DNA from 3 places in the Paenibacillus sp. J23TS9 genome. Region 3 is predicted to be linked to each of the others. Evidence: riboswitches for the same ligand, from Rfam matches in the RefSeq annotation. Region 3 holds a riboswitch; each other region holds the start of a gene.

What was found. Region 3 has a riboswitch for cyclic di-AMP ahead of KJS65_RS28570 (resuscitation-promoting factor). Riboswitches for the same ligand answer to the same signal wherever they lie in the genome.
Region 1: it holds a riboswitch for cyclic di-AMP, as region 3 does, so the genes downstream of both, KJS65_RS24900 (TrkH family potassium uptake protein) here and KJS65_RS28570 (resuscitation-promoting factor) in region 3, are expected to answer to the same signal.
Region 2: it holds a riboswitch for cyclic di-AMP, as region 3 does, so the genes downstream of both, KJS65_RS05375 (3D domain-containing protein) here and KJS65_RS28570 (resuscitation-promoting factor) in region 3, are expected to answer to the same signal.

Annotation. Positions count from the first base shown of each region.
Region 1 covers NZ_BOSG01000005.1:199,165-209,326, reverse strand. Annotated here, with positions in the region: gene KJS65_RS24915 (LysR family transcriptional regulator) at 42-965, shown strand; gene KJS65_RS24910 (cation:proton antiporter) at 1,075-2,325, opposite strand; gene KJS65_RS24905 (potassium channel family protein) at 2,344-3,012, opposite strand; gene KJS65_RS24900 (TrkH family potassium uptake protein) at 3,064-4,407, opposite strand; cyclic di-AMP (ydaO/yuaA leader) riboswitch at 4,471-4,609, opposite strand; gene KJS65_RS24895 (CPBP family intramembrane glutamic endopeptidase) at 4,872-6,566, shown strand; gene uvrC (excinuclease ABC subunit UvrC) at 6,535-8,427, opposite strand; gene trxA (thioredoxin) at 8,581-8,898, opposite strand; gene KJS65_RS24880 (YqzM family protein) at 9,248-9,406, shown strand; gene dnaI (primosomal protein DnaI) at 9,500-10,162, opposite strand, start outside.
Region 2 covers NZ_BOSG01000001.1:1,100,750-1,110,911, reverse strand. Annotated here, with positions in the region: gene xerS (tyrosine recombinase XerS) at 1-328, shown strand, start outside; gene mobB (molybdopterin-guanine dinucleotide biosynthesis protein B) at 401-940, opposite strand; gene KJS65_RS05415 (molybdopterin molybdotransferase MoeA) at 937-2,211, opposite strand; gene KJS65_RS05410 (DUF4247 domain-containing protein) at 2,317-3,087, opposite strand; gene KJS65_RS05405 (DUF4178 domain-containing protein) at 3,098-3,604, opposite strand; gene KJS65_RS05400 (DUF350 domain-containing protein) at 3,655-4,059, opposite strand; gene KJS65_RS05395 (PspA/IM30 family protein) at 4,176-4,844, opposite strand; gene lpdD (prenylated flavin chaperone LpdD) at 4,918-5,289, opposite strand; gene KJS65_RS05385 (NADH:flavin oxidoreductase/NADH oxidase) at 5,438-6,460, opposite strand; gene KJS65_RS05380 (polysaccharide deacetylase family protein) at 6,671-7,489, shown strand; gene KJS65_RS05375 (3D domain-containing protein) at 7,589-8,251, opposite strand; cyclic di-AMP (ydaO/yuaA leader) riboswitch at 8,259-8,414, opposite strand; gene KJS65_RS05370 (amino acid ABC transporter ATP-binding protein) at 8,702-9,424, opposite strand; gene KJS65_RS05365 (amino acid ABC transporter permease) at 9,411-10,070, opposite strand; gene KJS65_RS05360 (transporter substrate-binding domain-containing protein) at 10,156-10,162, opposite strand, start outside.
Region 3 covers NZ_BOSG01000009.1:10,123-20,284, reverse strand. Annotated here, with positions in the region: gene glmU (bifunctional UDP-N-acetylglucosamine diphosphorylase/glucosamine-1-phosphate N-acetyltransferase GlmU) at 1-31, opposite strand, end outside; gene spoVG (septation regulator SpoVG) at 152-436, opposite strand; gene purR (pur operon repressor) at 630-1,460, opposite strand; gene ispE (4-(cytidine 5'-diphospho)-2-C-methyl-D-erythritol kinase) at 1,628-2,482, opposite strand; gene KJS65_RS28595 (small, acid-soluble spore protein, alpha/beta type) at 2,635-2,814, opposite strand; gene veg (biofilm formation stimulator Veg) at 3,024-3,299, opposite strand; gene yabG (sporulation peptidase YabG) at 3,497-4,393, opposite strand; gene rsmA (16S rRNA (adenine(1518)-N(6)/adenine(1519)-N(6))-dimethyltransferase RsmA) at 4,522-5,409, opposite strand; gene rnmV (ribonuclease M5) at 5,412-5,960, opposite strand; gene KJS65_RS28570 (resuscitation-promoting factor) at 6,116-7,273, opposite strand; cyclic di-AMP (ydaO/yuaA leader) riboswitch at 7,547-7,773, opposite strand; gene KJS65_RS28565 (TatD family hydrolase) at 7,979-8,749, opposite strand; gene KJS65_RS28560 (HD domain-containing protein) at 8,807-10,087, opposite strand.

The DNA.
Region 1 (10,162 bases), on a different contig from region 3:
GCAGTGATCTATTTAATAACCACATAGAGAAGGTGAACCCGATGTTCGAGGATTTGGACGTATTCGCCACGATTGTTGAACAATCCAGCCTGAATAAGGCATCCAAGCTGCTAAATCTGTCCCAACCTGCCCTTTCCCGCAAAATCTCCAAACTGGAGGATGAGCTGGGTGTCAGCCTGTTTAACCGGCGCGGCAAAAGACTTGAGCTCACCGCTTTCGGACAGACTGCCTATAACTTCGCACTTGAACAGCGGCAGCAGAACCTTAAATTCATGCAGATGATTGCCAAGTATAAAGGTGACGACCAGATTTCCGTTACGCTGGGAGCAAGTCTGACAACGCTGCAGACGACACTGCCGCCGCTCGTAACCGCCTTCATGGAAAAGCATCCTACAGCAGAGCTGAAGCTTATCACGGGCAAAACGCATGAAATCGTATCCGCTGTCCGCGATAAAAAGCTAGACGCCGGGATTGTGGCCTCTTCCATTGAGGAGCCCGGGCTGCGCTGCACCGCTTTGTTTGACGATCATCTGGAGCTGGTGCTTCCCGAAAACCATCCACTCACCGAGCAGGGGGATGTGAGCATGGACATGCTGCACAGTCTCCCCATGATTATATTCTCAACGGGAACCTGGTATCGTAAACTTACCGATGAACTTTTTCATCGTGCAGGCGTGGTTCCAGATATCCGAATGGAGATGGATTCGTTTGAGGCCATTGTGCGGCTGCTCCCGGCGTGCAAGGCGGCAGCCCTTCTGCCAAAATCTTATCTGCGCAGTCAACTGATGGATGATAATGGTCTTGTTACGATTCATATCCCGGCTTTAAAAGAAACCCGGCGCACCACCTCGCTGATCTACTCGGAAAACGGAGGACTCAGTGCTGGGGCCAAACGTTGGATAGAGGAAACCAAATCTATATTTGGCCAATATGTTCAGCAGGGTACTCATATTCCATCATTTTAGAAAAAGAGCTGCCCTTCAATGTAGTTTGTTCTACAGCGAGGAGCAGCTTATTGCTCATATATAAGGAGAGTACGATTCAAACCATCACAATCAATAAATTGAAGAATTATCAGACGCCTCGCGTTTTATCTCCAGATTTAATCTCAAGTCCAAGCTTCCGGGCAACGAAACCGGTAGTGCTGGCCTGCAGCAGAATGGTTAGCATAATGGCCATGAACGTGACTGCAGATATCATGCCTGCATGTGCTACACCCATCCCCACAATCATGCCGGAGAGCGCCGCGGGAATCACACCGGTTTCACGTACCCACATCATGAAAAGAAGCTCACGCCAGGACCACTTCACCTTACGATCCGGAAGCGCACACAGCAGCACGGTCAGCGGGCGGGCAATAAACATCAGAATCAGCACCGCTGCCAGACTCGGCCAGAAATAGTCACCCAACGCGCGGAAATCAACCTGGCTGCCCAGCAGGATAAAGATCAGCATTCGCATCATGACGCTGGTGTTATCCGCAAAGGTTCCCGTTTCCTCCAGCTTATCATCCATGGAAAGGCCCATTGTATCGGCATTGCCCCAGATCAGTCCGGCTACGAAGGTTGCCATAAATCCGCTCACGTGAAGCATATCTCCTATTAAATAGGAAGAAAGTGCAACAACGATCATAGCAATGGTCGTGTAATCCTTAAGCACGCCTAGACGGAAATGCGCCACCAAATAGGTTAATATAATCGCTACCACGGCGCCGACTACAATACCGCCTACAGCCGTTTTCACAAAATCCCAGGCCATGTTACCGATCTGCAGCGATTTCCCGCCGGTAACTGCTGCAAGCAAAGCGAAGGTAAGGATTGAGCCGGTAGCATCATTGAATGCCGACTCACTCTCTACGGTCTCTCTTACCCGCTCCTTAATCTTGACCTGCTTAAAGACCGGAATAATCGAAGCTGGATCCGTTGATGCAATAACGGCAGCCGCAAGCAAAGAGAATATCCAATCGAGTCCAAATAAAAAATGAACTGCTGTACCCACGACGGCTGTCGTGATAATCACTCCGGGGACACTGAGCAGAGAAAGCGTAATCCATACCTTTTTCAGTCCGCTGAGCCGCAAATTCCTACCGCCGTCGAAGAGAATCAGTGCCGAGCCTACCGTCAATATCAGCTGGTTGATCAGGGAGCTGCTCGCCGCATTAATCAGATGCAGTCCTCTTCCGAGCACCATACCTGCGATAATAAATACAGCAACATCCGGCAGCTTCAGCCAGGAGGCCAGCCTTCCGGCCAGCATCCCCACCGTAATGATGAAGAGCAGAAGAATTAATATATGATGAATGATTTCTGTAGTTGAAGATTCCACAATTGGCCACTTCCCGCTCTAGTTTACATTTACGGCTTCGCTCTCGAAGCGGTCTATATTGCTATTTGCACCGATAATGACCATGATATCTCCTGCATGTAGCTGATCCATCGCTGTGGGAGCGACAATAATTTTCCCGTCGCGGTGCAATGCAACAATGCTGCAGCCGAATTTGGCACGCGTATTGACCTCGCTCAGCGTTTTGCCGTTCAGCGTTTCAGGCACCGTCATTTCCACGATACTGTACTCTTTGGATAACTCGATGTAATCCAGCAGGTTCGGTGTGACGAGCTGATGGGCCACGCGAATTCCCATATCTCTTTCCGGAAAAATCACCCGGTCAACGCCAAGCTTCGCTAAGGCGCGCCCATGAAGGATCGATATCGCTTTGGCAACGACTGTGCGAACACCCAAGTCCTTCAGCAAAATCGCGGCGAGAATGCTCATTTGAATATCATCGCCAATGGCTACAACCCCGCAGTCAAAATTCCGGATGCCCAGTGATTTCAATACTTCCTCATCCGTGGCATCGGCTACGACCGCATGCGTCAGGTACTCGCTCATATTGCTGACTACTTCTTCATTCTTGTCAATTCCAAGCACCTCATACCCCAGATCGATAAGCTCCAATGCAAGACTCGAGCCAAAACGCCCCAGACCGATGACGACAAACTGCTGTGTTTTCATTTCTCTACTGATACTCCTTATATAATCAAATTTCTATTTTCTCTAACACATCTAACCGATAATAATTTTCCCTTCGGGATGACGATATAACTCTTTGCCCTTTTTAGGACCCAGTGCATACGCGAGTGTAAGTGGTCCCAGTCGTCCGGCAAACATCGTGAGACAGATCAGGATCTTGCCAACCAGCGTTAAGTGGGGAGTGAGCCCCAAGGATAGTCCAACCGTGCCGAACGCCGAGGTCGTTTCATACAGAATGGTCAAAAAGTTACTGTCCTCCGTCGTAGAGAGCACCATGGACACCCCTACCACCAGGAATAGAGCCAGGAAGGTAATCGTCAATGCTTTGAAAATACGCTCCTGTGCCAAGCGGTAACGGAACAGCACGATATCATCACGGCCACGGATCATCGCAATGACCGCTCCAACCAGAATGGTGAAGGTCGTGGTCTTGATCCCCCCTCCGGTAGATCCCGGCGAAGCACCGATAAACATCAATATAACCATGAAGAATTGGGAAGCTTGACGCATACTCGCCAAATCCAGTGTGTTTGCGCCTGCTGTACGCGGGGTGACCGACTGGAAGAAAGATGCGAGAATTTTGCCGCCCCAGTTCAGAGATCCAAGCGTTCTGGGATTCGTGAATTCGAAAACAAAAATTACCACTGCTCCGGCCAATATCAATGCTCCTGTCATCGACAGCACGACTTTTGTATGCAGTGAGAGCTTGCGTTTATTGTGATACTCTACCAGGTCAGACAAAACGATGAAGCCGATCCCCCCTGATACAATCAAGAACATCACAACAATATTCACGAGTGGATCATATACATAACCCGTGAGGCTGTTAAAGTGTCCAAACAGATCAAAACCCGCATTGTTGAACATCGATACACCGTGAAAAATCCCGAAGTATATTGCCCTGCCAAGCGGCATATCAAATGACCAGCGGATGGCAAACAAAATCGCTCCGCAGCCTTCAATGGCGAGTGAAAAAATCAGAACCTTACGAATCAGGCGCACGATGCCTTCCATTGTATTCTGGTTCATCGCTTCCTGCAGTATTAAGCGGTCACGCAGTGAAATCTTGCGCTTCAGCGCCAGGGAGAATAACGTTGCCATCGTCATGATGCCGAGTCCGCCCACCTGAATGAGCAGCATGATCACAACTTGTCCGAAGGTGCTGAAGAAAGTACCTGTATCTTTGACAACCAATCCCGTAACACATGTTGCCGATGTCGCAGTGAATAAAGCGTCAATAAAACGAAGCGGCTTGCCCGTTGTATTCGAAATCGGCAAGGTGAGAAGTATGGCCCCGATCAGAATAATACCAGCGAACCCCAGAACCAGAATTTGCGGGGGCGCCAATCGAAACCATTTGAATTTAGCTGTCAACATAGTCACCTCTTTAAAAAAGTCAAAAGAAAAAAAGCATCGGAAATCCAATGCCTTTCGGTTTGGGCTCCTGCTGCATAACGCCTACGAGGTTAGCTGACGGATTCGGGCATGCACAGGTTGCCCTATTCGCTGCATTACAACGAAATTCACCCCTAAATAATGGTTCCCCCGTTTTCGAACGGAAATTCGGCGTATATATTATTCAATTGCATCAAAATTATAATCCTTATTGTTTTACATCACAAAGCCATTATTTGAATGAAAACCCCGAAATACAGCCAGATTACATCACAATTCTCATATAAGTCTGCCATTTTCTCGGGTTTACAAAACTTTTCCTTGATTTTCATCGTTTTTTCATGCTTCAAACGGGAGAAAACTGGCTTTAAGTGGACATCGTATGCTATGTTTACGTTTATACTATGTATATAACCACAATATAACCATGTTAAAGGGGGCATTTCATGAATCCCGTCGGACAACCACTTCAGCTCAAAGTCAATTATAAACGGCTGGGAGTGTTCGCGGTCATCGGTCTTGTTCTATTTGTCCTGTTCCAAGTCCTGCCTTCCACAGCATCAGATACGCTCGAGCAGCAGGACACCAAGGTCATCAGCAAGGAGCAGGCGCAAAGCGCCGCCGTGGCATTCGCGCAAAATACGCTTCACCTTCAGATCGACATGAGTAAGGAAGCGCTCGTTACCTATCAGTCCAGTTCCGAGTTATTCGGATATTTATCCAAGGAGAAGCTTCTGGATAAATACAATAAAACATACGAAAAGAACTATCCTTATGATGTCTTCCGCGTCCGTTTGACCGAGCAGGGAGACAATGGCTATACCAGTGTCGACATACATATGAATTCAGGCAAAGTCATTGCGTTTTCCGTGACACCGCAATATTCGAAATATGCGGTTGCGATGGCGGAGACCAATAAGAAAATGCGTGATAGTAAACTGAGGATTGTTGAAGGCAATATGACTCTTCAGGATAAAGAGCAGCTTGCAGAGCCTTGGCTTCAGAAGCTGGGATATGATACCGGAAAACTGGAGGTTTCCACTGGCGGCAGCGATGCAGGACTCCTCTATACGGATCCAAGCAAGTCGATCGGGAGCTCGAATCTCCAGTTGAAGTTTGCTTTTGAAGACGGAGCAATTCATTCCTTCCAGCCGGCTTTCTCCATCCCTGAAACGCATACAGCCTATGTGGAAAAGGAAACGTCAAAGGCGAAGTGGCTCACCATGCTGGGATACGGGCTCCTCACGTTCGTACTTGGCGTGCTTGCCATTGTTTACAGTGCTTTGTCCCGGCATCATACCTCTTTCAAGAGGGGGATATTCCTGAGTGCCTTTTATTTTGCAGTTGCCACATTCAGCAGCTACAACATGCTGCCGGCGTTTGAAGCAGAAGGGCTTTCCGGTTTTGCACTTACCGTCGGCATGATTGTTCAAACGGTCTTCAACCTCGTCATGTCCGCTCTTCTGTACTTCTCCCTGGTCGGAGGAGACGGGCTTTGGCGCAAAGCAGGCATCAATGCCTGGGCCCGGGTTAAAGAGCCTGGTTACGGGCCTTATGTGCTTCACAGCATGTTTACCGGTTATCTCTGGGCGTTCATACTGATGGGCGTGCAATCCGTTATCTACATTGTGCTCGACAAAACGATTCATAGCTGGTCGACTACGGATGCCAGCCAGTCGCCGTACAATATGCTCTACCCTTGGCTTCTGCCGATTATGGCCTGGATGGCCGGCATTTCCGAAGAAGCTGTTTACCGTTTGTTTGGTATTCCGATGCTGAAGAAGCTCGTCCGGAATACTTTTGTCGCCTGCCTGATTCCAACCCTGATCTGGGCGCTTGGACATACGCTGTATCCGATCTATCCTGTCATCACGCGGCCGATCGAGCTTACGGTCATTGGCCTTCTGTTCAGCTTCATCTTCCTGAAGCATGGCTATATCGCGGTCATGTTCAGCCATGTTGTCTTCGACAGTGTCTTGATGAGCTTCAGCCTGTTCGCTCTAGGCGACATTCCGGATATCCTGGCGGGTATTGTTACCATCATCATGCCAGCGATTGTCGCTTACATTGTGTATCTGTTTAATCGCAAAAAGAAAAAGGAGCCATATATTATGACTCCTCATCCTGAAGGGCTGCAATAATCTGCTTCGCAAGCTTATCTCCAATAGATAGAGGCCGGAAATCATCGATGCTGGCCTCTTTTATTTTTTTCAAAGATCCAAAATGCTTCAGGAGCAGCTTGCGCCGCTTCTCACCGATGCCCGGAATGGAATCCAGCTTCGAAACAACCATCGACTTGCCCCGCTGCTCGCGGTGAAACGTGATGGCAAAGCGGTGGACCTCATCCTGAATCCGCTGCAAAAGATAAAACTCCTGGCTATCCCGCGGCAGGTTTACCGGCTCGGCAGGATCCCCCACCATCAACTGTGCCGTTCTATGCTTTACATCCTTTACCAGACCGCATACCGGTATAAACAGGCCGAGCTCATTTTCAAGCACATCGACGGCTGCTGAGATTTGGCCTTTACCTCCATCCACCACAATCAAATCCGGCATTTCCAAATTCTCTTTAAGTACACGTTCGTAGCGGCGGCGGATGACCTCCCGCATGGTTCCGTAATCATCCGGTCCCTGAACGGACCTTACTTTATATTTGCGATACTCTTTCTTATCCGGCTTCCCGTCAATAAAGACGACCATAGCCGAGACAGGATTCGTCCCTTGGATGTTGGAATTATCGAATGCTTCAATCCGGTGCAGATGCTCAATACCAATCGATTGTCCCAGATTGGATGCCGCTTTGAAGGTTCTTTCCTCGTCCCTCTCAATGAGCCTGAACTTCTCATCGAGAGATACCTTCGCGTTTTCGATGGCCATGCCTACCATTTGCCGCTTCATACCACGCTGGGGCACCAATACTTTAATGCCAAGCCATTCCTGAAGAGAAGCTGCTGCTCCCGCAGCATCCAAAATATCTGCACCCTCCGCATCCAATTTAGACTCTGATGTAGATTCGGCCTCTTTGGCTGTTTCCGGAAGCAGAATCTCCTGCGGAAGAGCAGGATTATCGCTGTAATACTGAGTCACAAACGTCATGAAGTCACTATAAGCCTCGCCATAGAATGGGAAGGCGGAAGCATGCCGCTGTACCATTTTCCCCTGCCGCATGTACAAAATTTGTACGCACATCCAGCCTTTGTCCACGGCAAATCCGAGCACATCGCGATCTCTGGCGTCCGCGGTCGTAATCTTCTGCTTTTCCATGATCGCATCAATATTCATGATCTGGTCACGAAGCTCCTTGGCCCGTTCGAAATAAAGCTCCTCCGCAGCTTCCTCCATCTTGCGCTGAAGTTCCTTCTTAATTTCCTCATGGCCGCCACTCAAGAAGGATGTAATTTCATGAGTAATCCGGTCATACTCCGATTGCTGCACTTCCTTTTCACAGGGAGCAAGGCATTGTCCCATATGGAAGTAAAGACAAACCTCTTTGGGCATCACTCCACATTTGCGAAGAGGATACATGCGGTCGAGCAGCTTTTTGGTTTGCTGTGCCGCGTAAGCATTCGGATAGGGACCAAAGTATTTCGCCTTGTCTTTCAGCACGCGTCTGGTTACCTCAAGCCGTGGATGCGTCTCGTTTGTGATTTTAATGTATGGGAATGTCTTGTCGTCTTTGAGCAGCACATTGTATCTTGGCTGATGCGTCTTGATCAGGTTGCATTCCAGAATAAGGGCCTCAATATTGCTGCCCGTAACGATATATTCAAAATCACGGATATCCGCCACGAGCCGTTGCGTTTTTCCGTCATGACTGCCTGTAAAATAAGAACGGACACGGTTTTTGAGAACTTTAGCCTTGCCGACATAAATGATTTTCCCATCCGTATTCTTCATCAAATAACATCCGGGCAGATCCGGGAGCAGTGCAAGCTTGTTGCGTATATTTTCCATCGCTTTATCTTGTTCATTAATTGTTTTATCGCTAAATTCGTCTTTCATGCATTCTCCCCCTCCCGTATTTTTATTATATGGGGAATTCGCTAAAATCCAAAGTGCATTTTTATAAGGATGGAAGATTGAAATAGGACCGCAAACAAAGCGCCCCCGGAAATCCGGAGGCGCATGATATGGTTGATCGTGAAATATGCTTGATTATTGATGCTTGGAGATGATGTTCTTCAGGTTTTCTTTGGAATTCAGACCTACCACTTTATCAACCGGCTGGCCGTCTTTGAAGAAGATCAGGGTTGGAATACTCATCACACCGAAACGGGAAGCCGTTTCCGGATTTTCATCCACATTCAATTTGGCAATTTTCACGGAATCACCCATCTCATTGGAGAGGTCATCCAGAATTGGAGCGATCATTTTACAAGGACCACACCAAGGTGCCCAAAAGTCAACCAATACTGTACCTTGGCCTTCAATTTCAGCATTAAAGGATTGGTCAGTTACATTTACAATAGCCATAATATTTTTCCTCCTTATAAGAAAGCTGAATTTAATCAAACTGATATGTCTTTGCGGACAGTTTAAGTATAACACATTTTTTTTGTAAATGTGAAATCCTTAATTACAGATGGGTATAATCCTAACTAAATATTAAACGGATTTTGCCAAGCTTAAACCGGAACGATCCGTGCCTCTGAATCAACTACCGGATGCAGCGGAAAAAGCCGTTTAACTCTATAAAGTATTCACCATATATTCTTTACAAATTCTTTGGAAATTGGGTATACTAATGTTAACTCGGGTTTCTCTGTCAATGACTACGTTCATTTACATAAAGTGAAACCATCCTGAGGGAGGCATTGTGATTATGGATGCAAACGTGCACGCGAACGATCCAAGGAAACACGTGAACGAAGAGCCGCGCAATGACTTGATGGATCTGATGAATGGCTTTGGAGGCATGGCTTTGCTCATGACCCTTATTTTCGCAGTCATGGTCATCATCAAGTTTGTTATCTCCGGCTAACAAAAGCTCGAAAGAGCTCAACACAAAAAGCCTGTCCTTTCCGCCTGTCGGCAGAAGGTCAGGCTTTTTTCTATAGTTTTGGATGCATAAGGTTTACGCCCGGCTCCGCCGCTGGTTCTCACCATGGAGATGTACAATATCTACAAATGGGGAAATCCGGTCCATCAGCCGCTGCCCCTTGTGCATTTCCTCGCCGTCTTTGCTTGTAAAGCTGAGATGCTTCTCCAGTCCGCCAAAATCATAATTCGAAGTGTAGAAGGTCGGTTTACGGTTCATTCTGAAATTGAGGATAGCCCCAAGCACATGATCGCGAACCCAAGGACTTAAATTCTCGGCACCGAGATCATCAAAAATCAGCAGATCGCAGTTTTTCATCACTTCTACGGTATCTTTGAGCTTCTGGCTGTCTTGAATCATGGATTTCAGATCTTCCATGAATTCAGGCATATATACGATGACTCCTGTATAACCTGCAATCGCAAGCTCATGCAGCATATAGCTCATGAGGAATGTCTTGCCCGTCCCGAACGAACCGAACAAATACAATCCTCTAGGCGTAAGTCCATGCTCCTTCACTTCCCGGATATACCGGAATACCTGATTCACGGCAGGAGCACGATGCCGATCCTTACCCATAATCTCCACTTCATTATATCCTTCCTGCAGTGCACGCTCATCCACATAGAAACTGCGGATCCGCTTCCGGATCTGATCCTCGTTCTGCTTCGCAACCTGCAGGGAGCAAGGCGCCTTACG
Region 2 (10,162 bases), on a different contig from region 3:
CGCCTACTTGAACCTGCGCCAAGCCCGCTATAAAGCACCCAAAAGAGAAAAAGCGCTTTTTCTTGCGCTGGCCAACGGGCAAACTGAAGGCAGCCGTATGACCAAACGAGCGATGCAGGCCATGATTATCAAATATGCAAAGCGCTTTGGTAAGCCTTTTCTGACGGTCCATAAGCTCCGCCATTCGTTTGCAACCGATTATTATTTGCAAAATGATATATACAAAACAAAAGAGCAGCTCGGCCACGCTTCTACAGAAACAACGGAAGTATATGCGCATCTTACGGATAAAACCATGTCCGAAGCCATTGAGCGGCGTACGGATTAATCCTAATTCCATTATGAAATATGATCTTTTTATGAAAAACCGGTCTCCCCAAGGAAACCGGTTTTTACTTGCTTATATTCGCTTCTGGAGCCACTCCGTAATCTGTACAACATCATCTTTGCCAAAAACAATAGGAAGCTCTGTTGTTTCAGCGAGAGTCTCCTCTTTGGACAGCCAGGTTACCACGCCTTTTACGGAGCTTAGCTTTTTAATCAGCTCCCTGTCCTCCGCTCTCCGCACCATAACCAGCTTGGGATAGTTCTCCTGCTTAAAGCCCTCAACCAGAATGATATCGTAGGAGGAGAAACCCTTAACGAGCTCGTCCAGATAAATTTCCTCTTCCCGAATCACGGCCGTTTTACGCGGGGATACCAGAGCAATAGCCGAAGCGCCGGCTGCACGATGACGGTAAGAATCCGTACCGGGATGATCCATCTCAAAATCATGAGCGTCATGCTTGATCACAGCTACCCGAAAGCCCATTTCCTTTAATCTCTCGACAAGGGAGCAAACCAGCGTTGTTTTTCCACTGTTTTTGTATCCAACAACTTGGCATACAAACGGCTTGTCTACTGCATCCTGATCAGCATGAGCCCTTTTCACAGAACTCACAATGTATTTCCTTTCAACAGCAAAATTTTCACTTTCTCTCCTGCGGGTGTAATACTTTTGGCCGGTGGAATAACGATCAGACAGTCACTGTCCTTAATCGTCACCATAACGCTTGATTCATCGACCTTGGCCGGAATGGCATAGAGCATACCATCTCTTGCCTCAACCCTGCCTCTTACAAAACGGGTAAAAGCATTCACCTTAGTGTAATCCTGTTCAAGAATTGCTGTCCATTCCGTCAAATAAGGCTTATCACAGCCAATCACCCGCTGAATGAACGGACGTACAAATAATTCAAAGCCGACAAAACATGCACCCGGATTGCCCGAAAGAGCGAAAAGCAGCTTGCCGTCTTTGACAGCCGCGGTAGTAACGCTTCCGGGTCTCATTGCAATTTTGTTATAGAGCATATCCACGCTGTCACTCCGAACGAAATCGCCCATGATATCATAGTCGCCTACGGATACACCGCCGCTTGTCACCACAGCATCATATTCCTGCATGGCTTTTTCCACCTTTGCTTTGGCCAGCAGCAGATCATCCATCACAGCCTCCAGGATGAACGGCTCACCGCCAGCTTCGCGCACTTGAGAGGCCAGCATATACGTATTACTATTGCGAATTTTGCCAGGCTGCAGCGGCTCATCCACGGTCAACAACTCAGAGCCGGTTGAAAATATAGCGATGCGCGGTTTTTGGTACACAGTGACCTGATGCACGCCGAAGGAGGCCAGCACAGATATTTCACCCGCCTGAATCCGGCGGCCCGGACGGAGCAAAACCTCCTGCTGCTGTACTTCAAACCCGATGGGAGTAACATTCTTGCCTTCCTCGATCTTCCGCTTGAGTCCCAGCTGAGTGTGTCCCTCATACTCGCGCAGCTCCGTCATTTCCAGCATGACGACAGCATCCGCACCTTCCGGAACCTGGGCACCTGTCATGATGCGCGCAGCAGTTCCAGCGGTAATCTCGTGCTCTGAAACAGAGCCGCATGGGATTTCATCAATCACGTCCAGCCAGACCATCTGGTCTGAACTGCATCCCATTGTATCCTCTGAACGGACGGCATAGCCATCCATCCCCGAGCGGCGAAACCGTGGGAATGGATGGGGTGCTTTTACTTCCTCGGCCAAGTAGCGACCGTGACTTTCCTGTATAGGGATTTGCTCGGTTGATCCGGGTTTTCCATACGCGGAGAGCAGATCTTGCGCCTGCTGAACCTGTAAAGGCTTGCGGTGAAATTTATCGTTATCTTCCTTGTTTAGTTTCATGTAGTAAACACCATCCTTTATTTCAATCCAGCATAAGATGAACACATACTTATATCATGACACAAAAAAACGCACGAATCCATGCTTCGTGCGCTGCTTATTGTGTTATCTTCGTGACCTTCGCGTAATTTTACCGGAACCGACTCTCGTTTTCGGTTTGGTATAGGATTTTTTCGGTGAGTCAAACAAGCCGCCAGATCCGGTCTTCCCTCGGGAAATGCTTCCTTTACTGGACTTGGATGAATCTGTATTCCGGTCAAAAATGCTGCCGCCTGAACCAACGCTTGTATCTCCATTATTGGTACCACGGCGGAAGATTGAACCTTTCTTTTCTACCGTCAGAGGAGGAGCAATTTTCTTGTCATTGGTGGTAGGAGCATGGTATGTCCCCTGCTTGGGTTGGTAAATGTCCCGGCTGGAATAGCCCCTGTACCCGCCACCCCCTCCGCCAAGCGAGTCAAAAAGATGGCCAATTACGACCGCTGTGAGATATCCTTTCAGAAAGCTTGAATCATAATTTTTTTGGACATACTGCTGGGAATCGACTTCAATGAGTGTATCGCTTTCTTTTTTTGGATCCTTTTGCAGATGATAATATTCATTGCCATAAACGAGAAACATTCGTTCCGTGTCTTCTTTAGAAACTTGATCCGGCTTTTTCTCATCGGTTAGTTCTTTTGCCACTTCCGGGACGGTCTTATCCGCAGCCCGGTATACGTACGAGGTCGCACTGCCGTCGCGATTTACCGATTCCAAAGGATAGGTTTCCTTCACATTCGGTGAACCGATCCCGCATCCGCTCAGCAGTGACATGACAAGGCTGATGACAAGTGCGATTTTCAAGCTTAGCAGCGACCGTCCCTGCCGTCCTTTCATAAGATCACTCCTAATTGGCCCGGATGACTTTTACATCTCCCGACAGTACTTTCTCTCCTTCATACAGCATAAAGCGTCCGTTCTGCCATTCAATGCGCACCAAACGGTAATCATCGGATTGATATTGCCACACATGCTGCTCCCCGCCTTGGGTGAAAGGTGTTTTACCATTCACCAGCACATGTCCTTCATACTCCTCTTCCAGGAAAAAGGTTCTATTATCCAAATCCAGCTCTGTCGGCACTTCGCTCGGATTATCGAGACGACCATCCAATGGCGTATATAGAGCATATTGAACCGTTTCACGTTCCTCGATATGCAAATAAGCGATAGCGCTTCCGTCCTGCAGCGTCAGAACTACGGCGTTGCGGCCACGGTTGTGTACACGGCCTGTAACCTCGTAGGTAACTAGCGATACTTCGCAAATATCCCCGGGCATGAGAGCCAGCATGCTTTTTTCCGCCTTTGGCGGTTCGGGCTTGGCAAACAGATTACCAATTCGTTTAAATACGCTCATATGTTATAACTCCTTATGTTCATAAACTTATTCTGTGATGATCCTTTACTTTATAGGCATGCGGTAATAATTAACGCGCCAACCATATGAAGCGAACCCGCAAACAACCCGTAACCGACTTTCCCTTGCTGCGTTCCCACATCAAGCTCCAGCTTTGCCCATATGCGCAACAAAACACGGACGATTGCCTCCAGTACAAGCAGGATCAGGAAGGAAATGATGGACACCATTACAGCATCGAGCAGATTGTTGGATGTACTGATTGAAGCTGAAAGGATGTACCCCTGAGCCAGCAGTTTCAGTACAAGTCGTGTCGTTACTGCCATGTTTCCTGCTTTGACTTCCTCAAAGTCCTTGTATCTTGTGAACAGGGAATCGACAAACATCAGTATAAAAAGGAGCAGCGCTCCAGATCCTGTCCACACCAGAATCCCCATAATCGTATTAAAATCCATGAAACGTGCCTCCACCAGCTCAGGTTTTTATCTTATACAGCAGGAACAGCGAAGGAGGACATTGGCATGTAATCCCCTTCGCTGCTTTAAACTTGCGTACTATTGGCCCGTAACTATTACTTATTCTCGTACTGTTTCATCAGCGCAGCCAGCTCGTCGTCAACCGCTTTGTCCGTACCGAGCTTTTCAAATTCATCATCAAGGGATTTGCCTTTGGAGGACATTTCATTACTTGCTTCGGCTTGCGCCTCCATTTGCATCATTTTTTCTTCCATACGCTTCATGCCGTTTGAAGCACTGTCCGGGCTGAAGCCTTGCATAGCTTTATTAATTTCAGTTTGCGCCTTGGCTGCATTATAACGGGCAACCAATGTTTCACGTTTATTTTTCATTTCGGTCAGCTGTTTGCGCATCTCATCAAGCTTGCTGCGAAGATTATCTGCTGCTGCTTTGTTTTGGTCATAACTTGCTTTGTATTCGGCCATTTTTTGTTCAGCAGCATTCTTTTCCTCAAGCGCACGGCGGGCTAAATCAACATTTTGTGCTTGTGCTGCCGTATGTGCCTGTTGGGTACGTTTTTCGACCAGAGCTGCTTGTTCCTCATACAGCTGCTTGAATTTCTTCTCAATAGCTATTTGAGCTGCTACTGCTTTCTCCGCATCTTCAAGATCTTCCGTCATGTCACGGATATATTGGTCTGTCATTTTTACCGGGTCTTCCGCTTTGTCGATAATTGCGTTAATGTTAGACATTGTCAGGTCACGTAATCTTTTAAAAATAGCCATTTTGTTATTTCCTCCTAGAAAGGTTTAATGTTGTTCTTATGATATTCATTTACGCAGCAGCTTTGAAGTCGTTTCAAAATTCACAAAAAAATTTTTCGTTTTCTTTTTGAGTCTTAACAGCAAGATACCTGTCAAACACCGAATTTGCCTCTGCTACAATCTCTGAAATCTGCTCCCGTTTGATACCATCATAATGGATTCCAGCCGCCACGGTAACGGTGACGCCAAGCGCCTCTGCTGCTTTCTCCGCCATTTCCTCTGCCAAATCATGCTCTCGATGTCCTGGCAGCTCTACCGTTTGCACCGTAGCCTCCATGGCATCATTACAATAATATGCGGTAGCTACAGCACCAATATGAGCTGATCCGCCGGTTATAACGAGCAGAATGTCTCTTCCGACGGGGACCTCCTCGATCCGTATATCCCATTTTGTGCTTGGTTCCATGCTGCCGCCCCTCTACATTGTAATCATTCATCAAAAACAGTTCCATATTTTAAATACCATTTTATAGGATAATAAGCATTCCGTACAACGATGAGAATGGAAAAAGGGCATAGACAGATTATCTGCCCATGCCGTTATCACTCCTATGTTAAAAGCCCCGTAAATACTGCTTCGGTATTTTTCCATCACCTTGAAGCGCTTGAGATGCATGCAGCGCCCAGTAAGGATCTTTCAACATTCCCCTGCCTACAGCCACCAAATCCGCTTTACCATCCAGCACCACGTTTTGCGCGACTTCAAAGTCATCTAGACGTCCTACTGCGATAACAGGTACATCCAGCTTGTCTTTGATATGCTCTGCCAGCTCCACTTGATAACCCGCCCCAGCTTTCGGTCCTCCGTTGGCGCCAATATGCCCTTCACCGCCGGAAGAGACATGAAACACATCCACGCCTGCCTCCTGGTAACGCCGGCAGACTTCTGTAATATAATCTACGTCATAACCGCCGTCCACATATTCTTTGGCCGAAACCCGCATAATGACCGGCATATCCTCAGGCACAACCTCCCTGACCGCCCTTGTTACTTCTACGCCAAAGAGTGGCAAATCCTGACCGTAAACATCATCGCGACGGTTGGTAATTGGTGAATGGAATTGGTGGATCAGGTATCCGTGCGCTCCATGAATTTCTATCGTATCAAACCCGGCTTCAACTGCCCTTCTTGCCGCTTCTTTGTATGCCCGCACCATTTCTTCTACCTCTTCGGTAGTAAGAGCGCGAGGTGTTTTATATTTTTCATCGAACCGAATGGCTGACGGAGCTACCGGCGGATTAGCATCCTCCGCCTTGCGTCCGGCATGTCCTAACTGAATGCCAATTCGTGTTCCATGGGTATGTATCTCGTCCACAATTTTGCGGTATGCGGGGATGTGCTCATCGCTCCAGATCCCTGTATCCTGATTCGTAATACGTCCATCCGGATGAATAGCCGTCATTTCCACAATGATCAGCCCTGTGCCGCCCACCGCCCGGGAAACATAATGCACAAAATGCCAGTTGTTCGGGATTCCATCCTGCGCTTGCACCGAGTATTGGCACATAGGAGGCATTACAATTCGGTTCTTCAAAGATAATCCCTTTAATACATAGGGTGTGAATAAATCCGCCATGCTTTTTGTCTCCTTTCAGTAAGCTTATATTTGAAGTCCGTATGTTGAAACGGTTCATATGAAACACATTTATTATACACGTTTTCGGAGTAATTATGGAAATGTGGGCTATTTTGAAAAACCATCATAATTCTTTCCAATTCGGGACATAACAGTATAGACAATCACAATTGCTGACAGCAATACCGGGGAAAGGAGCCGCAACCGATGATAAATACCCGACTCGTTAAAGCCTGCGCTGCTATGCTTCTTATCAGCCTGCTTTGGCCTGAAGCCGCTCTTAATGCGGCCCAGCTGGAAGATCCGGCCTCTTCCAATTCAATACAAGAAACAAGCAGTCATGAACGAAAGGAAACACGTCAGGAAAAACAGATTTTAACCCTGGGGCAGCTTATCAAGAAATACCCTGATACTTTCAAAATTCACGGTCCCCATATCAAACAGATCGCATTGACCTTTGATGATGTTCCTGATCCCCGTTTTACTCCGCAAATTCTAAAGATATTGTCCCAGAATGGAGTAAAGGCCACGTTCTTCGTTGTAGGCAGCCGGGCCAGAAAGCATCCTGACCTGGTAGCCAGAATTGTACGGGAAGGACATGTCATCGGGAATCATTCCTATAACCATCCACAGTTCCATAAGCTGACGATGGCCGAATATATGGATCAAATCATCCGGACAGAGAAAATCCTGTATGGCATTACCGGCTATAAACCTAAATTGATCCGTCCTCCCTATGGTGATATTACGGAGAACCAGCTGCGCTGGGCCAAACGCGAGGGATATAAAATCGTCAACTGGAATGTCGATTCCTTGGACTGGAAAGGCATCAGCAAAGAGGCTGTGAAAAGAAACGTAATGACCACAGCCGGGCAGGGCTCCATCATTCTTCAGCATGCCGGAGGGGGCAGCTCTTCGGACTTATCCGGAACGATCGGAGCCTTACCGGAAATCATCCGCGAACTAAAGAAAAAAGGATATACTTTTGTGACTTTACCCAAACTGCTAAAAGTTCAAAAGGACAAATAAAAAACAAGCAGCTCTCCATTTTTGCAAATGGTAAGAGCTGCTTGTTTGCGTAAAAGCGAAATAGGGTATATATCATTATGTCAGTAAAAAACGATACTACTATTTAATGAAGTATAGTTGAACGTCCTGGAAACCAAATTCGCTGACGGATTGCGGGCTGCCCGGAACAAAGATATCAATACGGTTCCCTTTAATGGCACTGCCAGTATCTCTGGCCGTAGCTACAAAAGCTTTTTTAGGAAGACCTTCGAAGTTATGTCCTGTGACAAGCACCTTTGTGCCAAGCGGGATAATGGATGGGTCTACTGCGATTGTACCGAGTTCAAGCGGATTACCGAAGTAATCAACCGCACCCCATTTTCCATTCTCGCTTGCAGCTGCAGAATATGCCGTTGCTTTCACGTTAAGCGTTTTATTATAAGTAAAGGTTTTTCCCCATGCTTCTACGACTTTTTGATCCGAATTCACATTCAGAGACGCGGTTGTGATCGTTGATGCAGAATCCGCATCCGCATATGCCTTCATTGTGTTGTCACCCGGAATATTCAGCTTAATGCCTTCATAGATGTTCGTCGCTTGTACGTTAGGATTTGCATTCATCAGCTGATTCATATTCACGCCTAATTGTTTCGATAGCGTGTAGTAAGTGTCGCCTTCTTTGGTTACATGTACAGAGTCCGCGTGAATAGGTACGGCTTGTACAGTCAAGGTAATGCCCAATGCTGCTGCAAAAATTTTAACTTTCTTAAATCTCTTCTTCATAGTTCCTCCTTAAAATCATCGATGCCTGCGAGGTTAGCTGTCGGGTTCGGATTGAGGAGACAACCCTACGTTACAATAACGATTCACCCCGAGTGACAATAGTCTTTCACGGTAAAAATTTTCCCCCGCACTTTGCATTCCAAAGTTTTGGCTTACTCAATATATCACAATTTTGTAACCTGTGCGCTTGAAAATGTTACCATACTGCAACTATTCAAGGTCTAACTTCCTCTATCAGCCGAAGATTGTTATTAAAACCTCTAGAAAAAACAAGATCTCATCAAAATAAATGATTACATTTTTTTCATTTAGTTAACATCATCAATATTATGTAAACTTAAATTGAAATCTTCATTATATTTCTTTCTATATCTTTCCATTAAAAAAAGCTCCGCTCAGATGTAATCCTGCAGCGGAGCTTTTTATATGAAGCATTCGAGTCATAAGTCATCAGAGTACTTTGCTAAGAAAATCTTTGGTACGGCTATTTTTCGGATTACCAAATACCTCAGATGGAGTACCTTCTTCCATGATCTGACCGTCATCCATGAATACAATACGGTCACCGACCTCTCTGGCAAAACCCATCTCATGGGTTACGATCACCATAGTCATGCCGCCTTCTGCGAGCTTCTTCATGACCTCCAGCACCTCACCCACCATCTCAGGGTCGAGCGCAGATGTAGGCTCGTCAAACAGCATGACATGCGGCTGCATGGCCAGCGCGCGGGCAATGGCGATACGCTGTTTCTGTCCCCCGGACAGCTGCGACGGGTACGCATCCTTCTTATCCGCAAGTCCGACCGTCTGCAGGAGATCGAGAGCGATTTTCTCAGCTTCCGGCTGCGGCATTTTCTTCACCTTTACAGGGGCAAGCATAATATTTTGAAGAACCGTCTTATGCGGAAACAAATTGAATTGCTGAAATACCATCCCCATTTTTTCGCGTGTCAGGTTGATATTATGCTTTTTATCCGTAATGGAATCACCTTCAAACGCAATCTCTCCGCTTGTCGGAGTTTCAAGCATGTTGAGGCATCTCAGGAATGTACTTTTTCCCGATCCGCTGGGACCGATGACAACAACAACTTCCCCTTTGGCGATCTCAATATTCACGCCTTTTAGGATATTAAGCTTTCCAAACGACTTGTGCAGATCCTTAACGGTGATCATCCGTACTTAACCTCCTTTCGAACAAACCAAGCAGCTTGGACAATGTAAAGGTCATCACGAAATAAATAGCTGCGATAATCAGAAGCGGCTTGAGTGATTCATAGGTAATGGTGGTAACGGCCTGTGCCTGGTACATCAGATCAGTGACGCCGATAAAAGATACGATCGAAGATTCTTTTATAATCGTAATAAATTCATTCCCGATAGCCGGCAACACGCTTTTCACCGCCTGCGGAAGAACAATATATCTCATCGTCATTCCTTTGCTCATTCCCAAAGAACGCGCTGCCTCAGCCTGTCCCCTGTCCACACCCTGAATGCCGGCACGGAATGTTTCAGCCAGATAAGCGGAGCTGTTAATCGAGAGAGTAATGGCGCCGGATTCAATAGCTGTTAATTTGATCCCGAACGATACGAGACCGTAATGGATGATAAAGAGCTGCACCAGCATAGGGGTACCTCTAAGGAATTCTACCCATACCGTACCCAGAAACCGCGGCAGCCAGAATCGGGACATCCGCAGCATGGAAACAAGCAAGCCAAGGATAAACCCGCAAACGACCCCGATCGCTGCAAGCAGCAATGTATACTGGATGCCATGGCCAAAGTAAGACCGGTATTCCCAGAACGTTTCAAATATATTCATGAAATAGTTACATCCTCCTTCTAGTGTTGCAATCAAAAAAATAGCGAACGCTCATCCGCTATTTTTTCTGTAATCGCAACATTACTTATTTT
Region 3 (10,162 bases):
TACCCTGCCCTGCGGCAAGAACAATCGCCATTCTTCTCAAGGGTCTTGACCTCCTACTCTTGAACTCACTACTGAATATATCGTATTCTACGCAAAAAGAAAAGAGAGCCATAGTCCTGGCTCTCTTTTCCTTGAACCCCAATTGTAAAGCTTAAGCGCCTTCCTCAATCACTTCTTCTTCATTGGCAGCGCGTTCATATTCCGCCAGAACAGCCGTTTGGATCTTCTCCCGAGTACCGGAAGAGATCGGATGGGCGATGTCGCGGAATTCTCCATCAGGAGTGCGCTTGCTCGGCATAGCAACGAACATTCCGTTGTTACCATCGATGACCCGAATATCATGAACCACAAATTCGTTATCAATGGTAATGGATGCGATTGCTTTCATTCTCCCCTCAGAGTTGACTCGGCGGAGCCTGACATCCGTAATTTGCATGTGTGTTCACCACCTTTTTCCATCAGAGACTTGGTGTATAATTCCACACAGCGAAGCGAAATCCTCTTTTTTGGGGTAACAAAATGTCCTAAATTCAGGAATTTTTTTTCTAAGATTGATATTGTCGACAGACTTCGGAACTATTCGCCGATAAAAGATTTTAATCGACAAAATCTGCAGTGTATATCAGCATTTATCGTTTGTTAAAATAATTGCCCGGATTGACGTCAATTTCCTTTGATTTCGAATCCACACCCGTCAAGATTGCCAGAGATACGTAATCATGGAGAAGACGTTCCTCTGATTCCACTGCTCCGGATTCCACCAGAACTCCTACACCTGCTACTTCAGCATCAAATTCAGCCAGTAAATCAACCATGCCTTGAATCGTTCCGCCCGCCTTCATGAAATCATCCACGATCAGTACCTTGGATTTCTCTTTCAGCGCACGGCGCGACAGCGACATGGTGTGAATGCTTTTATGTGAGCCGGAAACGTAGTTGATGCTTACGGCTGAACCCTCCGTAACCTGATGGTCACGGCGTACCAGAACAACTGGCAGGTTTAGCTGGGCTCCGGTCGCGTAAGCCAGCGGAATTCCCTTGGTCTCTACCGTCATCACCACATCGATATCCTGATTGGCAAAGGCTGTGGCGAATATTTTACCTGCTTCGTTCATCAAGGAAGGCTGACCCAACAGATCAGACATGTACAGATATCCGCCCGGAAGAATACGATCCTTCTGCTGCAGTTGTTTGCACAGCTCCTGGGCGAATATGAGTGCCTGTTCCTTAGGAATTCTCGGAATGAACTTAACTCCTCCGGCCGCCCCGGCCATCGTCATCAGCTCTCCCATGCCTTCGTCCTCAAACACTTCCTTGATAATCACCAAATCCTCACTGATCGAGGATTTAGCAGCCCCGTACCGATCGGCGAATGTGGTAAGCGGGATTAATGTATGGGGTCTGGACAAAAGATACTGGGTCATCTCAACCAGACGCGCGCTTCGCTTTAATTTTTTCACGAAAGACTCCTCGCTATCACATTATTCATAAAAAACCTGGCAGAAATCAAAAATTTAATGAATAACTTCTAGCCAATTTCCAATTCAAACCCTTATCTATACGTAAAATCCGAATATTATTGTATAAATATAGCATTTTTGTACGTGTTTGTACAATAAGGAGGTAATTAGGTCAGCAGTCGCACTGCATATACTTCCTTGCAGAAGCCCCGAAGACCATTATAGATTCGGGCAACCTTAGATTCCTTGTACACCAGGCCAAACACAGTTGGCCCGCTTCCCGACATGAGTACTCCATCGGCTCCGAGCTTCATCATTGCCTCCTTAAGCTGGCCTACCTGCGGATGTAGTTTCAAGGTCACATCCTCAAGCACGTTGCCGAGACCGTCACATACTGCTTCAAAGTTCCCTGTTTCAATCGCCTGGATCATCCCGCTTGCGGATGGATGCTGCTTGATCTCGGCCGCTCTGAACTTGCCGTATACTTCGGCAGTCGATACATTGATCGGCGGCTTGGCCAGAATCACCCAGCACTGCAGCGGATTACGGACAGGCGTCAGCTTCTCTCCCCGGCCCGTCGCAAGCGCAGTTCCCCCTGTCACGCAAAATGGAACATCCGAGCCCAGCTCGGCGCCCAGCTCTTGCAGCTCCTTCACCGGTATGTTTAATTTCCAGAGCCGGTTTAGCCCTCTAAGCGCTGCAGCTGCATCACTGCTCCCTCCTGCCAGGCCGGCAGCTACGGGGATCTTTTTATCCAAATGGATATGCACGCCGCTTTTGACGTCGTAGCGGTCTTTAATCAGCCTCGCAGCCTGGAATGCCAGGTTTTTCTCATCCAAGGGGATATACCCCGCTTGGCTCGTAATAATAATGGTGTCCCGCGGCAGATCTGACATCTCTAGCCGGTCCGCCAAATCGACCATGGTCATCACCATTTCGACCTCATGAAACCCGTCAGGCCGTTTATGTAATACGTCCAGCATCAAGTTAATTTTGGCTGGCGCTTTTTCGTAAATTTTCAAGGCGTTCACCCACCCTCAAGTTTCCCTCATATCAGCTTCAAATCATTATATCAAACTGTCTCATGCAAGTCATTTCGAACCTGATGTTTCGTTATGAAAAACGGAGATCCCCATGTAAAAATAGGGGTCTCCGCCGGTTTTACTTTTTTGGTTTACGATTTGCGCGATGCTGCCTGCTCGGCCAGTTGAATGGCGCGCTTCACCATATTGCCGGCATCCTTGGCCTTAATTCCGCCCCAACCCTCTTGCTGGACGGTTTCATAAAAGCCCAAATCCTTGGCAAGCTCATTTTTCAGTTCTTCTGACATTACACTGCGGCGTCTGCGGCTCATGGAATATCCTCCTTATCATTTGTACAAATGGAACGAATGCCTTGTCTTGCTACTTAACTCCCGTTCTAGGGACTGTTTTCTTGCCTGTAATCCAACTATATAGGGAAATGCTTTATGTATTATCTCTCAGAGGAAGGGTCCTCATTCGAAAAGTCCGCTGCCAACAAAAAACAGCCTTCCGGAAAGGAAGGCTGTTTCCAATGAAAAAGTTACGCTTTTTCATACTCAATTCGTGTCTCTGCGTTATCATCGCAAATAGTAACTTCCACGGATTCAGTAAGAATATCTGCATAGCTGTATGATACACGTTTAAAAGTTTGCTGTTCTTGGTCCAGCTTTACAATAAAAACAGAAGGGTACGTTTCTTCCAAGACACCAGTTCTCTCGACGGTCTTTCGGCGACCACCGTTTGCCCGAAGCGATATTTTTTGACCCACATGGGCTTCGAGATTGCGTTTGATTTCCAACAGCGCATTTTTAGCCATTGTCGACGACCACCTCTTTCCTTGTCCATTATAACGCTGGGAGAAGTTTTTGTCAAATAAAATTTTAATTATATCAGCATTAAAATTAAATTGTCAACGGATTTTTTTGCGGTATTTTGTAATATTTCCGTATACACGCCATAAACGACAAAAAACCTTAATCCATGAAGCAGGATTAAGGTTCAATATACGCTTTTTTACAGAACTGAAGGCGTCACCTTCAGCTGCGAAAGATCATTCAGGCGTGGCAGACCAATCCGGTAACTCCCTCGCGTCTCAACGCCTCCAACGCCTTGGGTCCCGCTGATTGTATTATGAAGCACATCCGTCATATTGATCGTGTCTCTGACCGAGGTAAAGGAAGCCTTAGCGGCTACATAAACGGGATCCAGCGCATGGATGAGGATGCGCCCCGGCGAGCTGGCGAAGTTCGCTCCCGCTTGCAGCAGCGCCTCAAAATGCGACTGACAGGCACCAGCGACGACAGTCAGCGTGTCATAATGCCGCTCGTATTGCCTTGCCACCTGGATCGCCGACACAAAATTCTGCGAATTTTTGTAGCTGTTCAGGCTGTAGAGGTCATTATTGGGCCGCTGTTTCAGCACCCCGTCATGACCGGTGATCACGACAATATCAGGCCTTACTCGCGGCAGAAGCCGGTAAAGGGCATCAGCCATGCCGGATTCGCTCACGTAGTGGCCCTCTGCGGGCACACGCAGCTGCTGGTAGAGGCTGAGACTCTTTTTTAAGTAATTTAAATCTCCATCGAGATGGAGCACTTTACCCGGAACCTCAAAATAAGAAGGCTGCTCCAGCTGCGGCCAGTCTCCGCTAAGATCTGCCTGATTGCGCTGAGTCTGCTCCTCACGGTGGCGTTTCAGCCTGCTGAGTGACTCATTCGCTCTAATATTGGCCTTCTGGGATTTTTCATTAAGCGTTGCATATGGCACCCTTACAAGGTCATCCAGGGGCGAATCAGCCAGCAGCCGAAACTCGGTCCCCTTGATTACAGCCAGATTACTCCGCATATCCTCCACACGAAAAGCGATATCACCGCCATATGATTTGCGGACGACCAGGTCTCCTACATTCATCACAACATCACCCCTACCCCATGGTATGGGCAAATCCCCCTAATGGTTCATCCCTTTTGTCAAATAAGCTTGGGAGACTGCTGGACTATTTTGTAGAGCCCGGGCTGATAGCCTGCAGTTCTAAACACTCAGTCACGAATTCCCGCACGCAGTAGCACATTACTCAGCGTTGCAAACTCCTGCAGGCTGAGTGTCTCACCACGCCTGGAGGGTTCGATTCCCGCTTCCTGAAGCAAAGCATCCACATGCTCCCTGCCGTCTTTCGGGAAGAAGCGCGACTTGAGATTATTTGAGATCGTCTTGCGCCGCTGAGCGAACGATGCATGTACCACCTGGAAAAAGAATGTTTCATCATCAACCTCAACCGGTGGCTGCTCACGCACCGTCAATCGAATGACAGCGGATTCCACGTTTGGCTGAGGTATAAATACGGTCTTCGGCACGATACATACCAACTCAGGAATGCTGTAGTACTGCACGGCAATGCTCAGGCTGCCATAGTCCTTGGTTCCTGGGGACGCAGCCATGCGTTCCGCAACCTCTTTCTGAATCATCACGACGATATTCTCAAGCGGCAGCTTCTCTTCCAGCAGCTTCATCAGAATAGGCGTTGTCACATAGTATGGCAGATTGGCCACAACGCTGACCTTGGACACACTGGCGAAGTCCTGCTCGAACAATGCCGCCAAATCGGCCTTCAGCACATCGCCATGATGAATTCGAACATGCGGATACGGCTCCAGCACCTCCTGAAGTATCGGAATAAGCCGCTGGTCAATCTCTACAGCCGTCACCGTGGCGGCTTGCTGAGCCAGCTTTTCTGTTAATGCGCCGATACCAGGGCCGATTTCCAAAGCTCCCTTGGAGGAATCAAGGCCTGCAGCCTCCACGATGTTATTTAGTATATTCTGGTCAATCAGAAAGTTTTGTCCCAGGCTTTTCTTGAATGAAAAACCATGTCGCTGAATAATCTCCTTCGTTCGCCTCGGTGAAGCAATTCCATCCATACCGTTCATCCCTAAACTTCCCCTTCCTGTTCCAAGTGGGCTAACGCCTGTGCAAACTCCTCACGGGTGATTTGAAAAATTGCCAGCCTCTTGTGAAACTGCTTGCCGTTGCAATATCCGATTCCAAGGAGGTTCCCCATGATCATCCGTCTGCGGGACGCGTCTTCATGCACCAGCAGACCCGCGGCCATCAGGTCCTCCATATCTACTTGACTCTCAGCGCCTTCATAAGATGTGTGTACGCGGGAGAGTGCCTTTCGTATCGCCTCAGGCGAGGCATTCTCCACTCCGATGTCGCCTTTGCGCGTTGCATCCACTTCCGGAATGAAAGCATGCTTGCAGCCGGGCACTTTGTTTGAAATGATTTTGCGGATCCGTTCGCCGGCATGGTCAGGGTCTGTCAGTACAATGACTCCCCGGCGCTCCTGTGCCAGAGCAATCCGCTGCAATATCCGGGCATTAATCGCCGAGCCTCCGGTTTCTATGGTATCGGCTTCCACCGCCCGCTTTATGGCTACGGTATCGTCCCGTCCTTCCACAACTATGACTTCTTTTATCATGACCCGATTCTTCCCTTCCCAAAAACTCATCCGTCCGTGTGTCAAGCGTTTTTCGGACATCCAAACAACAAAAAGAAGAGGAATGCTCCTCTTCTTTAGCATGACATTTTCATGATCATAATACTATAACATTAGAATGGCATTGTAAAACCAAATTAATTCAGCTCCGGCTTCACCGGACCAATCACATATACCTTCAGACCAGACTTGCGGCCAAAGCTGTTGGCACGCTTCACGGAGTCATAATAAATATCGATTTTATTGCCTTTGATAGCACCGCCCGTGTCTTCAGCACGGCGGAAGCCTACGCCTTCGATGTACACCCACCAGCCAAGCGGAACCACACTAGGATCCACGGCAATGGTGCGGCCTTCTGTTACACGCGTTCCCGTAGCTGTACGGGTGCCAATGCCTGGCTCGCCGGCAGAATAGGCCGTCATGGAGACATGAATCAATTTTTTATATGAGAAATCAACACCGGCCTTGCTTACACGGTTATTGCTGGTGACGGCCTTCTTGGTTTGGGCCGTGCTTGCCGACTTAACGGCTGCTGTCTTTACGACAGCTTCAACCGGCCTTTTCTTGGTGCCTACAGCAATGACTTTATCCAGCGTTTTCGTTTGAACTTCTTTACCCACCATACGCATGGAAACCATTTTGCCATCATGATATACCTTCTCGATATGCTGCACCATTACGCCTGGCGTACCTTGTTGGACGACACGCACCTCACCTGCTGTCAGGCTGGGATCTGCGGTTTTGATGACGCGGAAAGGCAGACTTTCATGACGGTCTACGACCTGTTTGTTGATGCGCACGATCCGAATATCCGTTTGGCCAGTAACAGGCTCCGTCAGAGCAGGAGTCACTTTGTCTGTCTCCTTCAGCGACACACCCATCTCCTTCAGGACTTCGCCAACGGTGTTACCGGTTGTATTCAAATGCTTTGTTGCTCCATCAGCCGTCAGTTGAACCGATACGGCACGATCGATTATCACTTTATCTCCATCCTGAAGCGACCCGCTCAGCGGCATGGAAATCTGATCCTCCGGTCTTAGACTGACAGATTGTTCTTCCAGCATTTCTTGTAATAATGATTTATGGGTCTGTATCGATTTGATCTGACCGTCTACCACCAAGTACACCTGCTTGCGTGTTTGCGTGTTCACGAGCAGCATAATCATGATGGTGATCGCGATTGAAACGATAGCTGCAGTAGAGATCTGGCGCAAATTCTCATGCTTCCATCGCAATGCGTAAGACATGCTGGAGATTTTGGAATCATGGGTCTCCTCTTGTTGGAAAATGCCCACTTTCTCGATCCTCCTTCATAGCCTCGCCATTTTAGAGTTACGCATGAATGACTTTGACGCGGGCTATACTCAATTTTTTACAAGAACACACAAGGATCATGCGCTCTTGCACCATGAACCTGTCTTTTTTTCATGATTTGTCACCTCCTGTTATACAACAGTATGATGACGCCCTCTCCTTTATTCAAAACAAAAGAAGCCGGGTAAAGAGCTTACGAGGACTCTTTCGTGGCTTCCCTAGATGTCAGAATGACGGAAAAGTAAATGCACGAATACCTCTCTTTATTTGCGCTTACGGGGTTAGCTGTCGGGTTTGGACGAAAGAGAACCGCCCTATCTACGCGAGTCCGCTCATGGCGGCCTGCATTGAATTCACCCCAAAGACCCTGAAAAGAAATCAAATACATATCGAGCTTTATTCCGGATTACGAAATCATCATCACTCTATGTATCGGTTCCCCCGTTCTTTCGAAAGACGAAAGACTCAGCGAGACTGGTTCATGGAAACTGCTGAAAAGGAAACCTCTTACAACAGCTCAAGCTTACTGACAAGATGATATCCTGTTTTGATGCATGTTGTAAAGCGGGAATCAACCACGTTTATTTGAATATATGGTTAAAAATTTGTAATATTCATCGTTTTATTGGTTAAAATTCTTTAATCCTTCGCTCATGCTCGTTTTTTCCACTGTTTTTCTCCCGTTTTCACACAATTCCAAATCGTTCCAGTGCATTTTTGGTTGTAATTTGGGCGATTTCTTCCAGATCCACCCCTTTAATCTGAGCTGCTGCCTCGGCAACCAACCGGACATGGGCAGACTCATTTCGCTTTCCACGGAAAGGATGAGGTGTAAGAAAAGGGGAGTCCGTTTCAATCAGCAAACGGTCCATCGGAACCTGGGCAAGCACCTCTTTGGGCTGTCTTGCATTTTTAAACGTGATGGGTCCTCCGAAGGAGAGATGAAAGCCCATATTGAGGCATAATTTGGCCGTTTCCCAGCTGCCGGAGTACGAATGCATCACACCCCCGACTTCACTGGCCTTCTCTTCACGCAAAATTTTAACGATATCCTCATGCGCATCCCGGTTATGGATGACAATCGGCATCTTCAGCTCACGGGCGAGACCAATCTGCTGACGAAGAACATGATGCTGAATTTCCTTGGGTGAAGTGTCCCAGTAGTAATCAAGTCCGATTTCGCCAATGGCGACGACCTTCTCATGACTGCATAAGGATGCAATCCACTCCAGATCGCCTTCCTTCATGGTAATCGCATCCTGGGGATGCCAGCCGACGGCCGCATATATAAAATCATGTGTCTCTGCAAGTTTCATGGTGGACGGGATCGTCTCCCGATTAAAGCCCACGTTAATCATTCGGCTGACGCCGGCATCCAGCGCCCGCTGGATCGTCTCTTCGCGATCTTCGTCGAACTGCAGTGCATCGAGATGTGTATGTGTGTCGAATAAATTCATCGTTGTAACTCCCTTCATGTGCAAAGCATGGCTATGCATCCTCATGTTATTTTGTCGTTATCGCTTAAAAATATGGGATATCGAGTCGGGTAGGGAAGAAATGACGTCCTTCAGCTTCGACCCCGGATAATATAAATGGTATTTGCCGCGATGAATGCCACTGATGGAACGGACAATATCCGACACCTCCGAAATTTCACGCAGTCGTTCCTCACGGTCGAGCAGGAGAATCTGCTTCTGGCTGGAATCATCACCGGGACGAAATACATCGTACGGAAGATCCGTCGGAAAATCAATTTCGAGATCATATTCAGGATTCAGACCCACCTGCTTAAACTCTCTTCGGATCTCATCGATCATCTCTAGGTCTACAGATTCAACTTCTACATATTTATACAACCTGCGATGCATAAAACGGCAGCAAAGCTCACTCAGCACAAGATCCTTCTCCGTAGCCCATTGTGAAAATGCGGTTTGGATTAGCGCTTCATCAAGCTTCAGATAATCCTGTACGGAAAGCCTGTCCTCAAAAAGTCCCGGAAGAGGCTCTATCATGAAGTTAAATGAATAATGATCTTGGTACAGCTCCTTCGCACGCCGGAAGATCTGCCGCAGAATAATTTCCGAGCTGCGTGTGACCGGATGGAAATACACCTGCCAGTACATCTGATACCTCGACATTAGGTAATCTTCCACTGCATGCATGCCTGACTCCTTCACCACAATCCTTCCCTGATAAGGCCGCAGCATCCGAAGAATCCGGTCGATATCGATAGTTCCGTAGTTTACCCCTGTATAGTAAGCATCTCTCAGCAAATAATCCATCCGGTCAGCGTCAAGCGGACTGGATACTAAATTCACCACGATGGGATTGACATAGTCCTTGGCAATAACCGATGCTACTTTAGCCGGGAAATCTGCTGACACCTCGGTAAGAATCGCATTCACTTCGGTATCCCCTAAAATAATCCGCCGGGTCCATTCTTCATGGTCCATGTGAAATGCTTCTTCTATAGAATGCGAAAATGGTCCATGTCCTAAGTCATGTAGAAGTGCTGCGCACAACGCGAGCAGCTTTTCGCTGTTCGGCCAGTCCGTATATCCGCTCCGTTCAAATTGTGAAATAATTCGGCGGGTAATTTCGTATACACCGAGAGAGTGGGAGAAACGGCTGTGCTCTGCGCCGTGAAACGTCAAATACGAGGTGCCTAGCTGTCTGATCCGCCGCAAGCGCTGAAATTCCATCGTATTAATTAATCTCCAGATGGTGGAATGCTGCACATGAATATAATTATGTACCGGGTCTTTAAAAACTTTCTCCTCATTTAAGGTATGCATATCTCATGCTCCTCTCCTATTATTGATTAAATTAAAATAGTTTTTGAACTTTTTTCGACAATACATGTCGAAAAC